One region of the Bradyrhizobium cedriense genome, then DNA from elsewhere that is predicted to be linked to it. Evidence: predicted binding sites of a transcription regulator. Region 1 holds the regulator's gene; each other region holds the start of a gene.
What was found. The regulator PhoB, encoded in region 1, activates phosphate uptake and scavenging genes when phosphate is short. The targets are predictions, from matches to a motif close to TGTCATNNANCTGTCAT.
Positions count from the first base shown of each region.

Region 2: the regulator PhoB is predicted to act here: its motif matches at 2,043-2,059, upstream of ugpB (sn-glycerol-3-phosphate ABC transporter substrate-binding protein UgpB).
Region 3: the regulator PhoB is predicted to act here: its motif matches at 2,400-2,416, upstream of ACYCVF_RS14195 (DUF47 domain-containing protein).
Region 4: the regulator PhoB is predicted to act here: its motif matches at 2,631-2,647, upstream of ACYCVF_RS13780 (RNA degradosome polyphosphate kinase).

Region 1 covers NZ_JBTSWB010000004.1:579,246-583,454, reverse strand. Annotated here, with positions in the region: gene ACYCVF_RS19350 (acetylornithine transaminase) at 1-1,017, opposite strand, end outside; gene ACYCVF_RS19345 (GcrA family cell cycle regulator) at 1,472-1,984, shown strand; gene phoB (phosphate regulon transcriptional regulator PhoB) at 2,205-2,912, opposite strand; gene phoU (phosphate signaling complex protein PhoU) at 2,945-3,661, opposite strand; gene pstB (phosphate ABC transporter ATP-binding protein PstB) at 3,673-4,209, opposite strand, start outside.
Region 2 covers NZ_JBTSWB010000004.1:179,036-183,244, reverse strand. Annotated here, with positions in the region: gene ACYCVF_RS17585 (organic hydroperoxide resistance protein) at 1-335, shown strand, start outside; gene ACYCVF_RS17580 (CaiB/BaiF CoA transferase family protein) at 511-1,716, shown strand; gene ugpB (sn-glycerol-3-phosphate ABC transporter substrate-binding protein UgpB) at 2,114-3,430, shown strand; gene ugpA (sn-glycerol-3-phosphate ABC transporter permease UgpA) at 3,480-4,209, shown strand, end outside.
Region 3 covers NZ_JBTSWB010000003.1:525,213-529,421, reverse strand. Annotated here, with positions in the region: gene ACYCVF_RS14210 (ABC transporter substrate-binding protein) at 1-401, shown strand, start outside; gene ACYCVF_RS14205 (branched-chain amino acid ABC transporter permease) at 469-1,332, shown strand; gene ACYCVF_RS14200 (branched-chain amino acid ABC transporter permease) at 1,334-2,302, shown strand; gene ACYCVF_RS14195 (DUF47 domain-containing protein) at 2,458-3,102, shown strand; gene ACYCVF_RS14190 (inorganic phosphate transporter) at 3,172-4,179, shown strand; gene sugE (quaternary ammonium compound efflux SMR transporter SugE) at 4,172-4,209, opposite strand, start outside.
Region 4 covers NZ_JBTSWB010000003.1:437,207-441,415, reverse strand. Annotated here, with positions in the region: gene ppx (exopolyphosphatase) at 1-351, opposite strand, end outside; gene ACYCVF_RS13780 (RNA degradosome polyphosphate kinase) at 367-2,556, opposite strand; gene ACYCVF_RS13775 (P-loop NTPase family protein) at 2,709-3,386, opposite strand; gene ACYCVF_RS13770 (CDP-alcohol phosphatidyltransferase family protein) at 3,478-4,020, opposite strand; gene purM (phosphoribosylformylglycinamidine cyclo-ligase) at 4,177-4,209, shown strand, end outside.

The sequences.
Region 1 (4,209 bases):
GGCCTTGATGCCGATCAGGAGCCCCTCCCCGCGCACCTCGCTGACGACGTCGGGATGACGGTCGATCACGGAGGCAAGCTTCTGCTTCAGCAGCAACGACATCTTTTGCACGTGATCGAAGAAGCCCGGCTTGAGCATGACGTCGAGCACGGCGTTCGCAGCCGAGATCGCGAGCGGATTGCCGCCGAAAGTGGAGCCATGCGACCCAGGCCCCATGCCGGAAGCGGCCTCCGAGGTGGCCAGCACCGCCCCGATCGGGAAGCCGCCGCCGAGCGCCTTGGCGAGCGACATCACGTCAGGTGTGACACCGGTGCGCTTGTACGCAAAGAGTTCGCCGGTGCGGCCCATGCCCGTCTGCACCTCATCGAAGGCGAGCAACAGGCCGCGCTCATTGCAGAGCTCGCGCAGCGCCTTCAGGAAGGCGGGAGGCGCAGAGCGAACGCCCCCCTCGCCCTGGATCGGCTCGATCAGGATGCCGGCGGTGTGCGGGCCGATCGCCTTCTTCACAGCTTCCAGGTCGCCATGGGGCACCTGGTCGAAGCCGTCCATCGGCGGACCGAAGCCCTCGAGGTATTTTGCAGATCCGGTGGCAGCGAGCGTTGCCAGCGTGCGGCCATGGAAGGCGCCCTCGAAGGTGATCATGCGGTAACGTTCCGGATGCCCCTTGGAGAAGTGATGGTGGCGCACCAGCTTGATCACGCCTTCCAGCGCCTCCGCACCGGAATTGCAGAAGAATACGAAGTCGGCAAAGCTCTCGTTGCAGAGGCGGCTTGCGAGCTTCTCGCCGTCCGGGCTCTGGAACAGGTTCGACATGTGCCAGAGCTTCGTCGCCTGCTCCTGCAACGCCTTGACCAGCGCGGGATGGACATGGCCGAGCGCATTCACCGCCACGCCAGAGGTGAAATCCAGATATCGATCCCCATTGGTCGCGATCAGCCAGCAGCCTTCGCCGCGTTCGAAACCGAGGTCGGCCCTGGCGAAAACGGGGAGCAAATGCGGCGCGGCGCTGTTAGTCATGACGTCACTTGATGTTGCGGACGGCGTGAAGCGTGCACTCGCAACGCACCATTGACCGGCCCGGAAAACGAAACGTGCCGCCTTTTAAGGGCGGCACGTGGCACTATCTTATGCTTGGCAAAACGGGTGTCAATGCCGTCCGGAAAGCCTCGCGAAACGCTGACTCCGTAGTCTTGCGGTGCCGATTTTGCGGGGTTTTCACCACGGAACATGTGGAAGCGAGTCGGCGGACTCTTGCGCGGGAGTCACGCCATATTGTAGCGTTTGAATTGTCAGATACGACATCTCGTGCAGCGGTTCTGATCCCAAGAGTCCTCATGTACCGGCGTAACGTTCGGGCGTTTTGAGCGCGCCCGGCGAGCCTTAAGGGATTCTGGGGGCACGGGTTTTCAAGGCTTAGGCATTCGCTGCGAAGGCCCCAGGATGGCAGCCGCGCAGCGAAGGAAAGGGTGCAATGACGGTTTTGACCTGGTCCGATGATCGCGTCGAGCAGCTGAAAAAGCTCTGGGAGGCCGGACTTTCGGCCAGCCAGATCGCGGCAGAGCTCGGCAATGTGACCCGCAACGCCGTGATCGGCAAAGTGCACCGGCTCGGCCTGTCCGGCCGCGCCAAAAGCCCTTCATCGGCAGCGCCCCGGCCGCGCAAGGCGCGGCCCGCGCAGCACATGATGCGGGTGACCCGCCCCGTTTCGCGCGGCAACACCGCACTGGCGCAGGCCTTCGAGGTCGAGGTGGAGGCCGAGCCTGTCACCTACGACAACGTCGTGCCGATGAGCCAGCGGCTGTCGCTGCTGGAATTGAACGAGGCGACCTGCCACTGGCCGGTCGGCGACCCCTCGAGCCCGGATTTCTTCTTCTGCGGCGGCAAGGCGCTCTCCGGCCTGCCCTACTGCGCTCAGCATTCGCGCGTGGCCTATCAGCCCGCGGCGGATCGCCGCCGTGCGCCGGCGAAGCCGGGTCCGCGCTGAGCCCGGCGCGCGCGGCCAGTCGTAGCGCAAAGACGTCTCAACACATTGGATGTCGTCCCTGCGAACGCAGGGACCCGTAGTCCCGGGGTACAATTATCGCGGGATCGTCACTCCGAGTCTTCGCCAAACCACGTCCTGTGGTTATGGGTCCCTGCGTTCGCAGGGACGACATCGGAGGATGCCGTGGCAGCCCGCTCAATCACGTCTGCCTGAGCAAACCCTAAGTCTGCTCCGCCTTCGCAAACCGGTCGTCCAGCGCATAGCCGGCGCCGCGGACCGTGCGGATCGGATCCTGCTCGCGGCCGAGATTGAGCAGCTTGCGCAGGCGGCCGATATGGACGTCGACGGTACGCTCGTCGATGTAGATGTCGCGACCCCAGACGCTGTCGAGCAGCTGCTCGCGCGAGAACACGCGCCCGGGATGCTCCAGGAAGAACTCCAGCAGACGATATTCGGTCGGGCCGAGATCGATTGGCCGGCCCGAGCGCGCCACGCGGCGCTTGTCGCGATCGAGCTCGATGTCGCCATAGGCGAGCACGGTAGCGAGCCGCTCGGGGCTGGCGCGCCTGAGCAGGCCCTTCACGCGCGCGAGCAGCTCCGGCACCGAGAACGGCTTGACGATGTAGTCGTCGGCGCCGGTGGCAAGACCCCGCACCCGCTCACTCTCCTCGCCACGCGCGGTCAGCATGATGATCGGGAGCTGCTTGGTTTCGGGGCGGGTCCGAAGCCGTCGGCACAGTTCGATGCCCGACAGGCCAGGCAGCATCCAGTCGAGCACGATCAGATCGGGAATGTGCTCCTTGAGGCGGGTGTCGGCGTCATCGCCGCGCATCACCGTCTCGACGTCATAGCCGTCGCCTTCGAGGTTGTAGCGAAGAAGCTCGGTGAGAGCTTCCTCGTCCTCAACCACCATAATGCGTGCGCCCATGTTGTCGTCGCTCCTTAGGTATTCGGCACCGTTTAGGTATTCGGCACCGTCGTGGCGAAGTTCGTCATGTCGCCCTTCGGCCGCTTGTCGGTGATCGTCTGCCCCTCGATCATGTAGAACACGGTCTCGGCGATGTTGGTGGCGTGGTCGCCGATCCGCTCGATGTTCTTGGCACAGAACATCAGGTGGATGCAGAACGAGATGTTGCGCGGATCCTCCATCATGTAGGTGAGGAGCTCGCGGAACAACGAGGTGCAGATGGCGTCGACTTCCTCGTCGCCCTTCCACACCGCCATCGCCGCCGGCAGATCGTGCGCGGCATAGGCGTCCAGCACGGACTTGACCTGCTGTTGCACGAGGTCAGTCATATGTTCCAGGCCGCGGAACAGTTTGAGCGGATGGAAGTCCGTCTCGAGCGCCGCGACGCGCTTGCCCATGTTCTTGGCGAGGTCGCCGATCCGCTCGAGATCGGTCGCGACGCGCATGGCGCCGACGATCTCGCGCAAATCGACCGCCATCGGCTGGCGGCGGGCGATGGTGAGCACGGCGCGCTCCTCGATGCGCTTCTGCAGCCCGTCGAGCTCGACGTCGATGGTGACGACGCGCTGCCCGAGCGCGACGTCGCGGCGGATCAGCGCGTCCACGGAATCGACGATCATGCGCTCGGCGATGCCGCCCATCTCGGCGACCAGACGGGTGAGCTCCTGGAGATCGGTGTCGAAGGCTTTCGCGGTATGTTCAGAACCCATATTCCGTCTCCTCAACCGAACCGGCCGGTGATGTAATCCTGCGTGCGCCGGTCGCTCGGCGACGTGAAGATCTTGCTGGTGTCGTCGAACTCGATCAACTCGCCGAGATACATGAAGGCGGTCTTGTCGGAGACGCGCGCCGCCTGCTGCATGTTGTGGGTGACGATCGCGATGGTGTAGTTCTCGGACAATTCCTGGATCAGCTCCTCGACCTTGGCGGTCGAGATCGGGTCGAGCGCCGAGCAGGGCTCGTCGAACAGGATCACCTCGGGCCGCACGGCGACGGTGCGGGCGATGCAGAGGCGCTGCTGCTGGCCGCCGGAGAGCGACAGGCCGGAGGCATTGAGCTTGTCCTTGACCTCGTTCCACAGCGCGCCGCCGCGCAGCGCCTTCTCGACCCGGTCATCCATCTCGGACTTCGAGATCTTCTCGTAGAGGCGGATTCCGAAGGCGATGTTCTCATAGATCGTCATCGGGAACGGCGTCGGCTTCTGGAACACCATGCCGACCCGCGCACGCAGCAGATTGAGATCGAGCTTGGGATCGAG
Region 2 (4,209 bases), 400 kb from region 1:
AGCTGACCACGCCGAAGGAGCTCGGCGGCGGTGGCGGCGCCGGCAACAACCCCGAACAGTTGTTCGCGGCCGGCTATGCCGCCTGCTTCATCGGTGCCATGAAGTTCGTAGCCTCCCAGGGCGGCCCGAAGGTTCCGGCCGACGCCTCCGTCACCTCGACCGTCGGCATCGGCCCGCGCTCCGAAGGCGGCTTCGGCCTCGACATCGATCTCGCAGTCTCGCTGCCGGGCCTTGCCCGCACTGAAGCCGAGGCGCTGGTGGAGAAGGCGCATCAGGTGTGCCCCTACTCCAATGCCACGCGCGGCAATGTCGACGTTCGCCTGACGGTCGTCTGATCGAAGTGCGGATTGGCTGGCCCTGGATCCCCCAAGGGCCGGCCGCCTCCGCTGATTTGCCATTCGGCGGGATTGCGCGCAGCGGCGCATACGCCCCTTACCCGGAGGGCCATTGCTGGCGTGCACGAACCTCGCTAGGCCTGTGATCAAACGTCGACACAGGAGAAGCGAAGGCATGAGTTCTGAAGCCGCCACGGGAGCCATGAGCGGACTGCGCGTCATCGATCTGACGCGCGTGCTCGGCGGTCCCTACTGCACCCAGATCCTCGCCGACCATGGCGCCGACGTGATCAAGGTCGAGCCGCCCGCGGGCGACGAGGTGCGCGAATGGGGTCCTCCCTTCCATGAGGAGGACGCGGCCTATTTCGTCGGCATCAACCGCAACAAGCGTTCCATCGGCCTCGACCTCGCTTCCGAGGGCGGCCGCGTGGTGCTGCTCAAGATGCTGGAGACGGCCGACGTCCTGATCGAGAATTTCAAGCCCGGCACGCTGGAGAAATGGGGCATCGGCAACGAAGCGCTGCGCGAGAAATTCCCGCGTCTCGTGCATTGCCGGATCTGCGGCTTCGGCGCCGACGGCCCGCGCGGCGGCAATCCCGGCTATGACGCCATCATCCAGGCCATGACCGGCATGATCGCGGCGACCGGCTCGCCCGAGAGCGGCCCGATGCGGATCGGCGTGCCGCTGGTCGACATCGGCACCGGCCTTTATGCGGCGATCGGCATCCTGATGGCGCTGTCGGAGCGGCAGCGCTCCGGCAAGGGTCAGTTCCTCGAGACGACGCTGTACGAGACCGGCCTTGCCATCATGCATCCGCACACCGCGAACTATTTCATGCATGGCAAGCCGCCGTCGCTCACCGGCAACGAGCACCCGAACCTTGTGCCTTACGCGATCTTCCCGACCAAGACCGACGACATCTTCATCGGCGTCGGCAATGACGGCACGTTCCGCAAGCTCGCCAAGGAGATCGGCAAGCCCGAGCTCGGCACCGATCCGCGCTTTGCCCGCAACAAGGACCGCATCGCCAATCGCGAGGCGCTGCGCTCCGAGCTCGCCGCAGTGTTCAGTCAGCACGAGGCCGAACCGCTGTGCAATCGCCTGCTTGCGGCAGGCCTGCCCGCAGGTCCGGTGCAGAAGATCGACCAGGCGTTGACCAACCCGCACACGATCGCGCGCGGCGATATCATCGAGAAGGACTGGTACAAGGGCGTGGCCTCGCCGATCCGGCTCGATCGCAGCAAGCCGAGCCTGCGGCGCCTGCCGCCGAAATTCAGCCAGCACGCGGCGGAGGTGCTCGGCGAGTTCGGATATTCCAAGGCCGAGATCGACGCCATGGTCAAGAACGGCACGGTCTGCGGCCCCGAGCGCAAGCGCTAGGGCTTCATGAAATAGGCTTCAGTGTTGCCGCGTCGGTAGTGCGCTCCCTCCCTCCCTCGCTTGCGGGGGAGGGCTGGGGAGAGGGTGTCTCCGAAGGGACAATCCTCCAGAGGATAAAGTCGCTCACCCGCGCTGCGCGCCGACCTCTCCCGCAAGCGGTAGAGGTTTGGAGCCCGCGGCCTGACCGTCAGCCTCGCACAACGATGCCGCACTGCGGCGCGGGCACTCACGTGCAGCGCGAACGGACGAGGCTGTCCCCGGCACGTTCGCCTAATTGATGGCTTCCCTCTTCCAGCGCTTGCCGCTTTCGTTTCGGCCGCTTACACAGTCATGTGAACGTCATATGGCGCTGCTAGCGCAAGCGATCATTTTTGACGGCCCAAGGGAGGTTTACTCGATGGCTCTTCGACATTTTGGCGCAGCTGCTGCTGTTGCCCTCGCGGTTGGTCTCGGCTCCTCGCCGGCCTTCGCCGTGACCGAAATCCAGTGGTGGCATGCGATGACCGGCGCCAACAACGACGTCATCGTCAAGCTCGCCAACGACTTCAACGGCGCGCAGAGCGACTACAAGGTGGTCCCGACCTACAAGGGCAACTACGCCGACACGATGAACGCCGGCATCGCCGCGTTCCGCGCCGGCAATGCGCCGCACATCATGCAGGTGTTCGAGGTCGGCACCGCCACCATGATGGCCGCGACCGGCGCCGTGAAGCCGGTCTACAAGCTGATGGCCGAGACCGGCGAGAAGTTCGATCCCAAGGCCTATCTGCCCGCGATCACCGGCTACTATTCGACCTCGAAGGGCGAGATGCTGTCCTTCCCCTTCAACTCGTCGTCGACCGTGATGTGGGTCAATCTCGACGAGCTGAAGAAGGCCAACGTCGCGATTCCGAAGACCTGGCCTGAGGTGTTCGACGCGGCCAAGAAGCTGAAGGCGGCCGGCCACGCCACCTGCGGCTTTTCCAACTCCTGGGTCACCTGGGTCAATCTCGAGCAGCTCTCCGCCTGGCACAACGTGCCGCTGGCGACGAAGGCCAATGGCCTCGACGGCTTCGACACCGTGCTGTCCTTCAACGGACCGCTGCAGGTCAAGCATCTCGAAAATCTGGTCGAGCTCCAGAAGGACAAGACCTACGACTATGCCGGCCGCACCAACACCGGCGAAGGCCGCTTCACGTCGGGCGAATGCCCGCTCTACCTGACCTCGTCTGCCTTCTTCGGCAACGTCAAGGCGCAGGCCAAGTTCGCCTTCACCGCGGTGCCGATGCCCTATTATCCCGACGTGAAGGGCGCGCCGCAGAACTCGATCATCGGCGGCGCTTCGCTCTGGATCATGGGCGGCAAGTCGGCCGACGAATACAAGGGCATCGCGAAATTCCTGACTTTCCTCTCCGATACGGATCGCCAGGTCTTCATCCACAAATCCTCGGGTTATCTGCCGATCACCAAGGCGGCCTATGAGAAGGCCAAGGCGGAAGGCTTCTACAAGGACCAGCCCTATCTCGAGACGCCGCTGCTCGAGCTGACCAACAAGGAGCCGACGGAGAACTCCCGCGGCCTGCGCCTCGGCAACATGGTGCAGCTCCGTGACGTCTGGGCAGAAGAAATCGAGCAGGCGCTGGCCGGCAAGAAGACCGCCAAGCAGGCGCTGGACGCGGCCGTCGAGCGCGGCAACACCATGCTGCGTCAGTTCGAAAAGACCGCAGTGAAGTAAGGCGACAAGCGGCAGGCCGGTCAACCGGCCTGCCGCTGCTGCGGACATCATGCAAAAGCAAGCCATCTTCCAGTCGAAGCTGTTGCCCTACGCGCTGGTTGCCCCGCAGCTCGCGATCGTGCTGATTTTCTTCTACTGGCCGGCCTTGCAGGCGGTGATCCAGTCCTTCCTGCTCCAGGACGCCTTCGGGCTCTCGACCAGCTTTGTCTGGTTCGAGAACTATGTCGATCTGTTCAAGGAGCCCGCCTATTTCGAGGCGATCCTCCGAACCTTCTTCTTCTCCTTCGCCATCGCAGTGTCGTCGCTGTCGTTCGCGCTGCTGCTCGCCGTGATGGCGGACAAGCCGCTGCGCGGCTCGATGCTCTACCGAACGCTGCTGATCTGGCCCTATGCGGTGGCGCCGCCCGTGGTTGGCGTGCTCTGGATCTTCATGCTGCATCCCTCGCTGGGCGTGCTCTCGCGCTATCTGCGGGCCCTGGGCATCGACTGGAATCCGCTGCTCGACGGCGACCAGGCCGCGGCGCTGATCATCCTCGCCGCCGCCTGGAAGCAGATCTCCTACAATTTTCTGTTCTTCCTCGCCGGCCTGCAGAGCATCCCCAGAAGCGTGCTCGAGGCCGCCGCGATCGACGGCGCGCGCCCGATGCGGCGGTTCTGGACCGTGACCTTCCCGCTGCTGTCGCCCACCATCTTCTTCCTCCTGGTCGTCAACATCGTCTACGCCTTCTTCGACACGTTCGGCATCATCGACACCATGACCCGCGGCGGTCCCGGCAAGT
Region 3 (4,209 bases), on a different contig from region 1:
TCACCGAGACTTTCTACTGGGATCTCAACGACGGAACGCGCGCCTTCTCCAAGCGCTTTTCGGAGCGCATGAAGAACAAGGCGATGCCTTCGATGGTGCAGGCCGGTGTCTATTCGGGACTGATCCATTACTTCAAGGCGCTGGAGGCGATGGGCGGCAATCCGCATGACGGCGTCAAGGCGGTCGAGAAGATGAAGTCGATGCCGACCGACGATCCGTTGTTCGGTCAGGGCAGTATCCGGGTCGATGGCCGCAAGATTCACCCGGCCTACCTGTTCGAGGTCAAGAAGCCCTCGGAGTCGAAGGGGCCGTGGGACTATTACAAGCTGGTGGGCTCCGTCCCCGCGGACCAGGCGTTCCGGCCGCTCTCCGAGAGCGTCTGTCCGCTGGTGAAGAAGTAACTCTCGTGGCCCGCCGCGCGGTCGTGCCGCAGGCGGGCTTTCATATTGGTGGCGGAAGCTAATCCCGATGCAGGCTCTCTACGCACAACTACTGGTGGGACTGATCAACGGCTCGTTCTACGCGCTGCTCAGTCTCGGGCTTGCCGTGATCTTCGGCATGCTCAACATCATCAATTTCGCCCATGGCGCGCTCTACATGATGGGCGCCTTCGTCGCCTACTTCCTGTTGAACCTCGGCGGCATCAACTATTGGTGGGCGCTGTTGCTGGCGCCGATCATCGTCGGCATCTTCGGCATGATCCTGGAACGGACCATGCTGCAATGGCTGACCGGGCTCGATCATCTCTATGGACTGCTCCTGACCTTCGGCATCGCGCTGATCGTGCAGGGCGTGTTCCAGAACTATTTCGGCTCCTCCGGCCTGCCTTACGCCATTCCGGACCAGCTCAGGGGCGGCATGAATCTCGGATTCATGTTCCTGCCGGTCTATCGCGGCTGGGTCGTCGTGTTTTCCCTCGTCGTATGCTTGGCGACCTGGTTCCTGATCGAGAAGACGCAGCTCGGCGCCTATCTGCGCGCCGCCACCGAAAATCCGACACTGGTGCGCGCTTTCGGCATCAACGTGCCGCGCATGATCACGCTGACCTACGGTCTCGGCGTCGGCCTTGCCGCGCTGGCCGGCGTGCTCTCGGCGCCGATCAACCAGGTGCGGCCGCTGATGGGCGCCGACCTCATCATCGTCGTGTTCGCGGTGGTCGTGATCGGCGGCATGGGATCGATCATGGGCTCCATCATCACCGGCTTTGCGCTCGGTGTGATCGAGGGCCTGACCAAGTATTTCTACCCCGAGGCCTCCAACACCGTCGTGTTCGTGCTGATGGTGCTGGTGCTCTTGGTGAAGCCAACGGGATTGACGGGAAGGGCGGCCTGAGATGACAACCCTGACGGACGACACGCTGCCGGTGACCCCTCGCGCGGTGCGCGACGAGATGATCGTGTTCGTGCTGATGGCGCTGCTGCTGGCGGCGGTGCCGTTCACGGGAGTCTACCCGTTCTTCGTGATGCAGGCGCTGTGCTTTGCGCTCCTCGCCTGCGCCTTCAACCTGCTGATCGGCTACGGCGGATTGCTGTCCTTCGGCCACGCGATGTTCCTGGGAACGGCGGGCTATTGCAGCGCGCATGCGCTGAAAGTATGGGCGCTGCCGCCCGAGCTCGGCATCCTCGTCGGCATCGCCGCGGCGTTCGTGCTGTCGATCATCACCGGCTACATCTCGATTCGCCGCCAGGGCATCTATTTCTCGATGATCACGCTGGCGCTGTCGCAGCTCCTGTACTTCATCTATCTCCAGGCGCCGTTCACCCATGGCGAAGACGGCATCCAGGGCATCCCGCAGGGACACATGTTCGGCATGCTCGACCTCTCGAAGCCGACGGTATTGTATTATGTCGTCCTGGTCGGCTTCCTCGCCGGCTTCCTCCTGATCTTCCGCATCATCAACTCGCCATTCGGCGAAGTCCTGAAGGCGATCCGCGAGAACGAGCCGCGGGCGATCTCGCTCGGCTACCGCACCGACCAGTACAAGTTCCTGGCCTTCGTCCTGTCCGGCACGCTGGCTGGCTTTGCCGGCGCGCTGAAAGTGTTCGTGGCGCAGAACGCATCGCTCACCGACGTGCACTGGACGATGTCGGGCGAGGTCGTGCTGATGACCCTGGTCGGTGGTCTCGGAACCATTTTCGGTCCCGTGGTCGGCGCCTTCGCGATCATCGCCATGCAGCAATATCTGGCGGGTTTCGGCCAGTGGGTGACGGTGATCCAGGGCACGATCTTCGTGGTCTGCGTGCTCACCTTCCGCCGCGGCGTCATCGGCGAAATCGCGCATTACTTCCGGCGATCTCTCTAACTGGCTGATTCAAAAGCTGTTTGCGAGCAGTTGGAAAGCGGTGGATGACCCGGCTTCGCAGGCGTGAGATGACACGCGCGCGGATCGAAAATGGTCTATGACAGTTTCATGACAGCCCTTCGGGCCTGACCATTTCCAACCGGTAGCCTATCCACATGATGCGATGGTTTCGTGCATTCCTGCCCAAGGAAGAGCGGTTCTTCGACCTGTTCGACCGGCATGCCCAGACGGTGATCCAGGGCGCGATCGCGCTCCAGGGCATGCTCAATGGAGGCGAGGAGACGCCGGTCTATTGCCAGCGCGTCAACCAATTCGAGAACGACGCCGACAACATCACGCGCGAGGTGCTGACGGCGGTGCGCCGCACCTTCATCACCCCTTTCGACCGCGGGGACATCAAGAACCTGATCACGTCGCTGGACGATGCCATCGACCAGATGCAGCAGACCGCCAAGGCCGTGATGCTGTTCGAAGTCCGAACCTTCGAGCCTCCCATGCGCGAGATCGGCGGGCTTCTGATCGAATGCGCCAATCTGGTCGGGCGTGCGCTGCCGCTGATGCAATCGATAGGTCCGAACGTCGCCATGCTGACCGCCATCACCGAAGAACTCGGCAAGCTGGAGGGGCGGGTCGACGATCTCCACGACATCGGCCTGAAGGAGCTGTTCCTCAAGCATCGCCAGGGCAATGCGATGGACTTCATCGTCGGCGCCGAGATCTACGACCATCTCGAGAAGGTGGCCGATCGCTTCGACGACGTCGCGAACGAGATCAACAGCATCGTCATCGAGCAAGTGTAACGCATGATCCGGAAAAGTGTCCTGCGGTTTTCCGCACAGATCATGCGCAAAGTGTAAGGCGGGGCCGCCGTGGATGCAGCGTTGGGCTTTCCCATCCTGGTCGGCTTGATCGCCGTCGCGCTGCTGTTCGACTTCCTGAACGGCCTGCACGACGCCGCCAATTCGATCGCGACCATCGTCTCGACCCGGGTATTGCGGCCGCAATACGCGGTGTTCTGGGCCGCGTTCTTCAATTTCATCGCCTTCATGGTCTTCGGCCTGCACGTCGCTCAGACCATCGGCACCGGCATCATCGATCCTTCGGTCGTCGATGCCCAGGTGATCTTCGCTGCGCTGGTCGGGGCCATCGTCTGGAACCTCGTGACCTGGGCGCTCGGAATCCCGTCCTCGTCGTCGCACGCGCTGATCGGCGGGCTCGTCGGCGGCGGCATGGCGAAGGCGGGGATCTCGGCCGCGGTGTGGAGCGGCCTGTCTAAGACGGTGCTGGCGATCGTGCTGTCGCCGCTGGTCGGCTTCCTGCTCGCCATGATGCTGGTGGCGATCGTGTCGTGGGCCTCGGTGCGTTCGACACCGTTCGCGGTCGATCGCGCCTTCCGCATCCTCCAGTTCGCCTCCGCCTCGCTCTATTCGCTCGGTCATGGCGGCAACGACGCACAGAAGACCATGGGCATCATCGCGGTGCTGCTTTATTCGCAAGGCCATCTCGGCAGCGAATTTTCCGTGCCGTTCTGGGTGGTGCTGTCCTGCCAGGCGGCGATGGCGCTGGGCACGCTGATGGGCGGCTGGCGCATCGTCCGCACCATGGGCCTGCGCATCACGAAACTGACCCCGATGCAGGGCTTTTGCGCCGAGACCGGAGGGGCCGCCACTCTGTTCATGGCGACGTTCCTCGGCGTTCCCGTTTCGACCACCCACACCATCACCGGCGCGATCGTCGGCGTCGGCGCCGCCCGTCGCGTCTCGGCGGTGCGCTGGAACGTCGCCAGCTCGATCGTCTATGCCTGGGTGATCACGATCCCTGCCTCGGCCATCGTGGCAGCGCTGACCTGGTGGATGGTCCAGATCTTCGTCAGGTAACGAACTTCAATCCGACGATCCCGGCGACGA
Region 4 (4,209 bases), on a different contig from region 1:
CGGGCCCGACAGGATCTCGATCTTCACCGCGCAGATGCGCTCGGCCCTGGCGATGAAGTCGGGGCCGTTGGAGGCGTCGCGGCAGGCCGCGGTCGCGATCGCGAACACCCGCCCGACCTGCATCACGCGGCACAATGCGCGGAAACGCTTGAGCGAGGTCAGCGCCTTGTCGACGGCGTCGGGCGCGAGCAGGCCCGTGCTCTGCACCTCGCGCCCGAGGCCGCACAGCGTCTTCTCGTTGAAGATCGGGATGAGGCTTCGCGACAGTCGCTCGTAGACGACGAGACGGACCGAGTTGGAGCCGATGTCGATCACCGCGACGCTCGAGCCGCGCTTGCGCGGCCGCTTCACGTCGCAAATCCCCGGTCAGGATTGATGGCGTTCGTTCCGGCGCGTGAGACGACGCGGCGAGGATTCCTTGAGCGACTTTCCACGGCCAGACAGACTCGGATTTGTCATGAAGTAGTTGTGGACGTTGAAAGGCTCCTCGCCCTTCGCGGTCTTCATACGCGTTGACGACCCGTCCGGCAACAACTGCCAGCTCTGTTCATTGTCCTTCAGATTGGCGACCATGATCTGTTCGAGAACCTGCTGATGCACCGTGGGATTTTGCAGCGGGCACAGCACCTCGACGCGGCGGTCGAGGTTGCGCGGCATCATGTCGGCGGACGAGATATACACAGCCGCTTTGGCGCTCGGCAGGCCCTGGCCCATGCCGAAGCAGTAGATTCGGCCGTGTTCCAGGAAGCGCCCGATGATTGACTTGACGCGGATGTTCTCCGACAGGCCCGGGATGCCGGGCCTGAGGCAGCAGATACCGCGCACCACGAGCTCGACCTGGACGCCGGCCTGGGAGGCCTCGTAGAGCGCGTCGATGATGTCGGGGTCGACCAGCGCGTTCATCTTCATCCAGACCGCGCTGGGCCGGCCGTGCCGCGCATGCGCGGTCTCGCCTTGGATGTGCTCGATGATGCGCTTGCGCAAGGTCAGCGGCGACACCGCCATCCTTTCCAGATCGCTCGGCGCGGCATAGCCGGTGATGAAATTGAACACGCGCGCGGCGTCGCGGCCAATGGTCGGATCGGAGGTGAAGTAGGAGAGGTCGGTGTAGATGCGCGCGGTGACCGGGTGATAGTTGCCGGTGCCGGTATGGACGTAAGTCGTGAGGCTGCCGCCCTCGCGGCGCACCACCATCGAGAGTTTTGCGTGCGTCTTCAGTTCGAGGAAGCCGTAGACGACCTGCACGCCGGCGCGTTCGAGGTCGCGCGCCCAGCGGATGTTGGCCTCTTCGTCGAAGCGAGCCTTCAACTCGATCAAGGCCGTGACGGATTTGCCGGCTTCGGCCGCTTCGGCGAGCGCGCGCACGATCGGCGAGTTGTTGGAGGTGCGGTAGAGCGTCTGCTTGATCGCGACGACATCTGGGTCGCGTGCGGCCTGCTGCAGAAACTGCACGACGACGTCGAAGGATTCGTAGGGGTGATGGACGACGAGATCCTTCTGCCGGATCGCCGCAAAGATGTCGCCGCCGTGCTCGCGCACGCGCTCGGGATGGCGCGGCACGTAAGGGGTGAATTCGAGATCGGGCCGGTCGAGGCGGGTGAGCTGCGAGAGCTCGTTCATCGCCTGCACGCCGTCGACCAGGAAGACCTCGTCATCGGCGGCCGACAGCGCGTGCTGCACGAAGCTGCGCAACTGCTCCGGCATCTTGGCATCGATCTCGAGCCGGATGACGGAGCCGCGCCGGCGGCGCTTGAGGGCGGTCTCGAACAGGCGGACGAGGTCCTCGGCCTCTTCCTCGATTTCGAGCTCGGAGTCGCGGATGATCCGGAAGGCGCCCTGGCCGTGCAGATTGTAGCCGGGGAACAGGCGGTTGATAAAAAGGGCGGTTGCCTGCTCCAGCGAGATCAGCCGCACCGTGCCTTCGGCCGGCAGGCGGATGAAGCGGTCGATCTTGCCGGGCATGCGGATCAGCGCGTTCATCTGCTTGCCGTCGGCGGCGCGCGTGAGCTGGAGCGCGATGGTGAAGCCGAGGCTCGGAATGAACGGGAAAGGGTGGGCGGGATCGATCGCGAGCGGTGTCAGCAGTGGGAAGACGTTGTTGAGGAAATAGTCCTCGATCCAGGTCCGTTCCGCCTTGGAGACTTCCTTGCCGTCGACCAGCACGATGCCGACCTCGGCCAGCGCGCTGCGCAGGTCGCGCCAGATCGCCTGCTGGTCGGAGGCGAGTTGGGAGACGGTGCGGTTGATCAGCGCGAGCTGCTCGGACGGCGTCAGGCCGTCGGGGCTGCGCTCGGCAATGCCCTCGCGCACCTGGGCCTTGATGCCGGCGACGCGGACCATGAAGAACTCGTCGAGGTTATTCGCCGAAATCGACAGGAAACGCACCCGCTCCAGCACGGGGTGGTTGGGATTGACCGCTTCCTCCAGGACGCGGCGGTTGAAGTGCAGCCAGGACAGCTCGCGGTTGATGAACCGTTCAGGGCTGGATGCGATCGCCGGCAAGCCCTCGGGTTCTTGGGCTTTCTCTTTAGTTTCAACAGCTTGCGCAGAGTCCATCAGAAGTCGGTCCATCCTGTCTCGCCTCACTTTGCGACTTATGCGCAAAACCCCGGGGAGCATGTGTTACACCGATGACGTTTCGATGACATTGATGTTCCGCCTCTCCGCGGCGTCAAGCTGGCTTCGGGGACTTGAAGGAGCCGCGCCGATCAGGCGTCCCTGAGCAGCTCTGCCGCTAGAGCCCGGGTTACGGGACGGCCGAGGCGGAGGGCTTCAGCGTCGAGCAGTTCCACGGCCTGCCGGGCGGCGGCCGAGGACCGCTCCAGGCGGGTGGCGAGGTAGCCCACCACGCTCTCATCCACCGTGAGCTGGCGGTCGGCGCAGAACTTGACGATCAGGCCGCGGAAGAGCTGGTCGTCGGGGGGCAGGAGCGCGACCACCGGAACGGCCCGCAGACGCGAGCGCAGGTCGCGAAGCTCGATCTCCAGCGAGGCCGGCGCCTCGCGCCCGGTGAAGAGGACGTAGGCGCCTTCCTCGCGGGCGAGGTTCATCAGGTGAAAGAGGGCGCGCTCGTCAAAATCCTTTGCCTTGAGATCTTCGACCACCAGCGCGCCGGTGGCGAGCGCGCCCGGCACGCCTGCCGCGGTCAGGGCGTTGGCGGTGGTCGAGCGGGCGCCTGAAAGCTCGGCCCAGATCGCGGCGAGATGGCTCTTGCCGCTGCCTTCCGGGCCGGCCAGCCACATGACCCGGTTTGGCCATTCCGGCCAGCTGTCGATCAGGCCGACGCCGGCAGCGTTGGCCGGACCTTCGAGGAAATTGTCCCGGCTGAGGCTCTCCGCGTGCGGAAGCGAGAACGCCAATTGTCGGGGATGGACGCGGCCTGCCACGCTTGCTTTGCTCCATGCCGGCGCGCCGGCCCGTTTGAAGAGATTCGACCTGATGATGCGGGACTTGGCCTCTTGCAGGCCGCATCCTGGCTCATTTGGCCTCGATCGTGCTCATGTGCCGCAGCCACTCGACGAGATAGAGCGACACGGAGGAGAGCGTGAAGAGCGTGACGAGGCCCATCAGGATGATATCATAAGGTGCCGGCTTGAAGCCGAAGGCAAGCGCCGCCAGCACCAGCGCCGCGAACGCCACCTGTACCACAGTATTGAGCTTGGACACCTTGGACGGCTTCATCTCGACCGGCCGATCGAACAGCCAGGATACCATCACGGCGGCGACGATCATGATGTCGCGCGAGACCACCAGGATCACAATCCAGCGCGGAATTGCGCCCCAGATGCCGAGCGCCATGTAGATCGAAACCAGTAGCGCCTTGTCTGCGAGCGGATCGAGCAGGGCCCCGAGTTCGCTCGTCATGTTGAAGCGCTTGGCCAAAAAGCCGTCCACGGCATCGCTGATGCCGGCGATCAGGAAGACGGCGAACGCCACCTCCATTTGGCTCGACACGATGGCCCAGACGATGATCGGGACCAGCATGATGCGGCCCAGAGTAATGATGTTCGGAATACTCACGAAAGCGCTTCCCGGCACCCGGTCTGACCTCGAATCCGGCCCCCTCGGGAGGCTGAACCGGTTGATATCTACATAGTATAGGGAGGAGCGCCATGCGAGCCATTGCGCGTCCCCGGAATTCGACGTAACCAGCCGCAAACCCACTGGAAATCGGGCATGACCGACCGCAAAAACGGCCTCACTTACGCC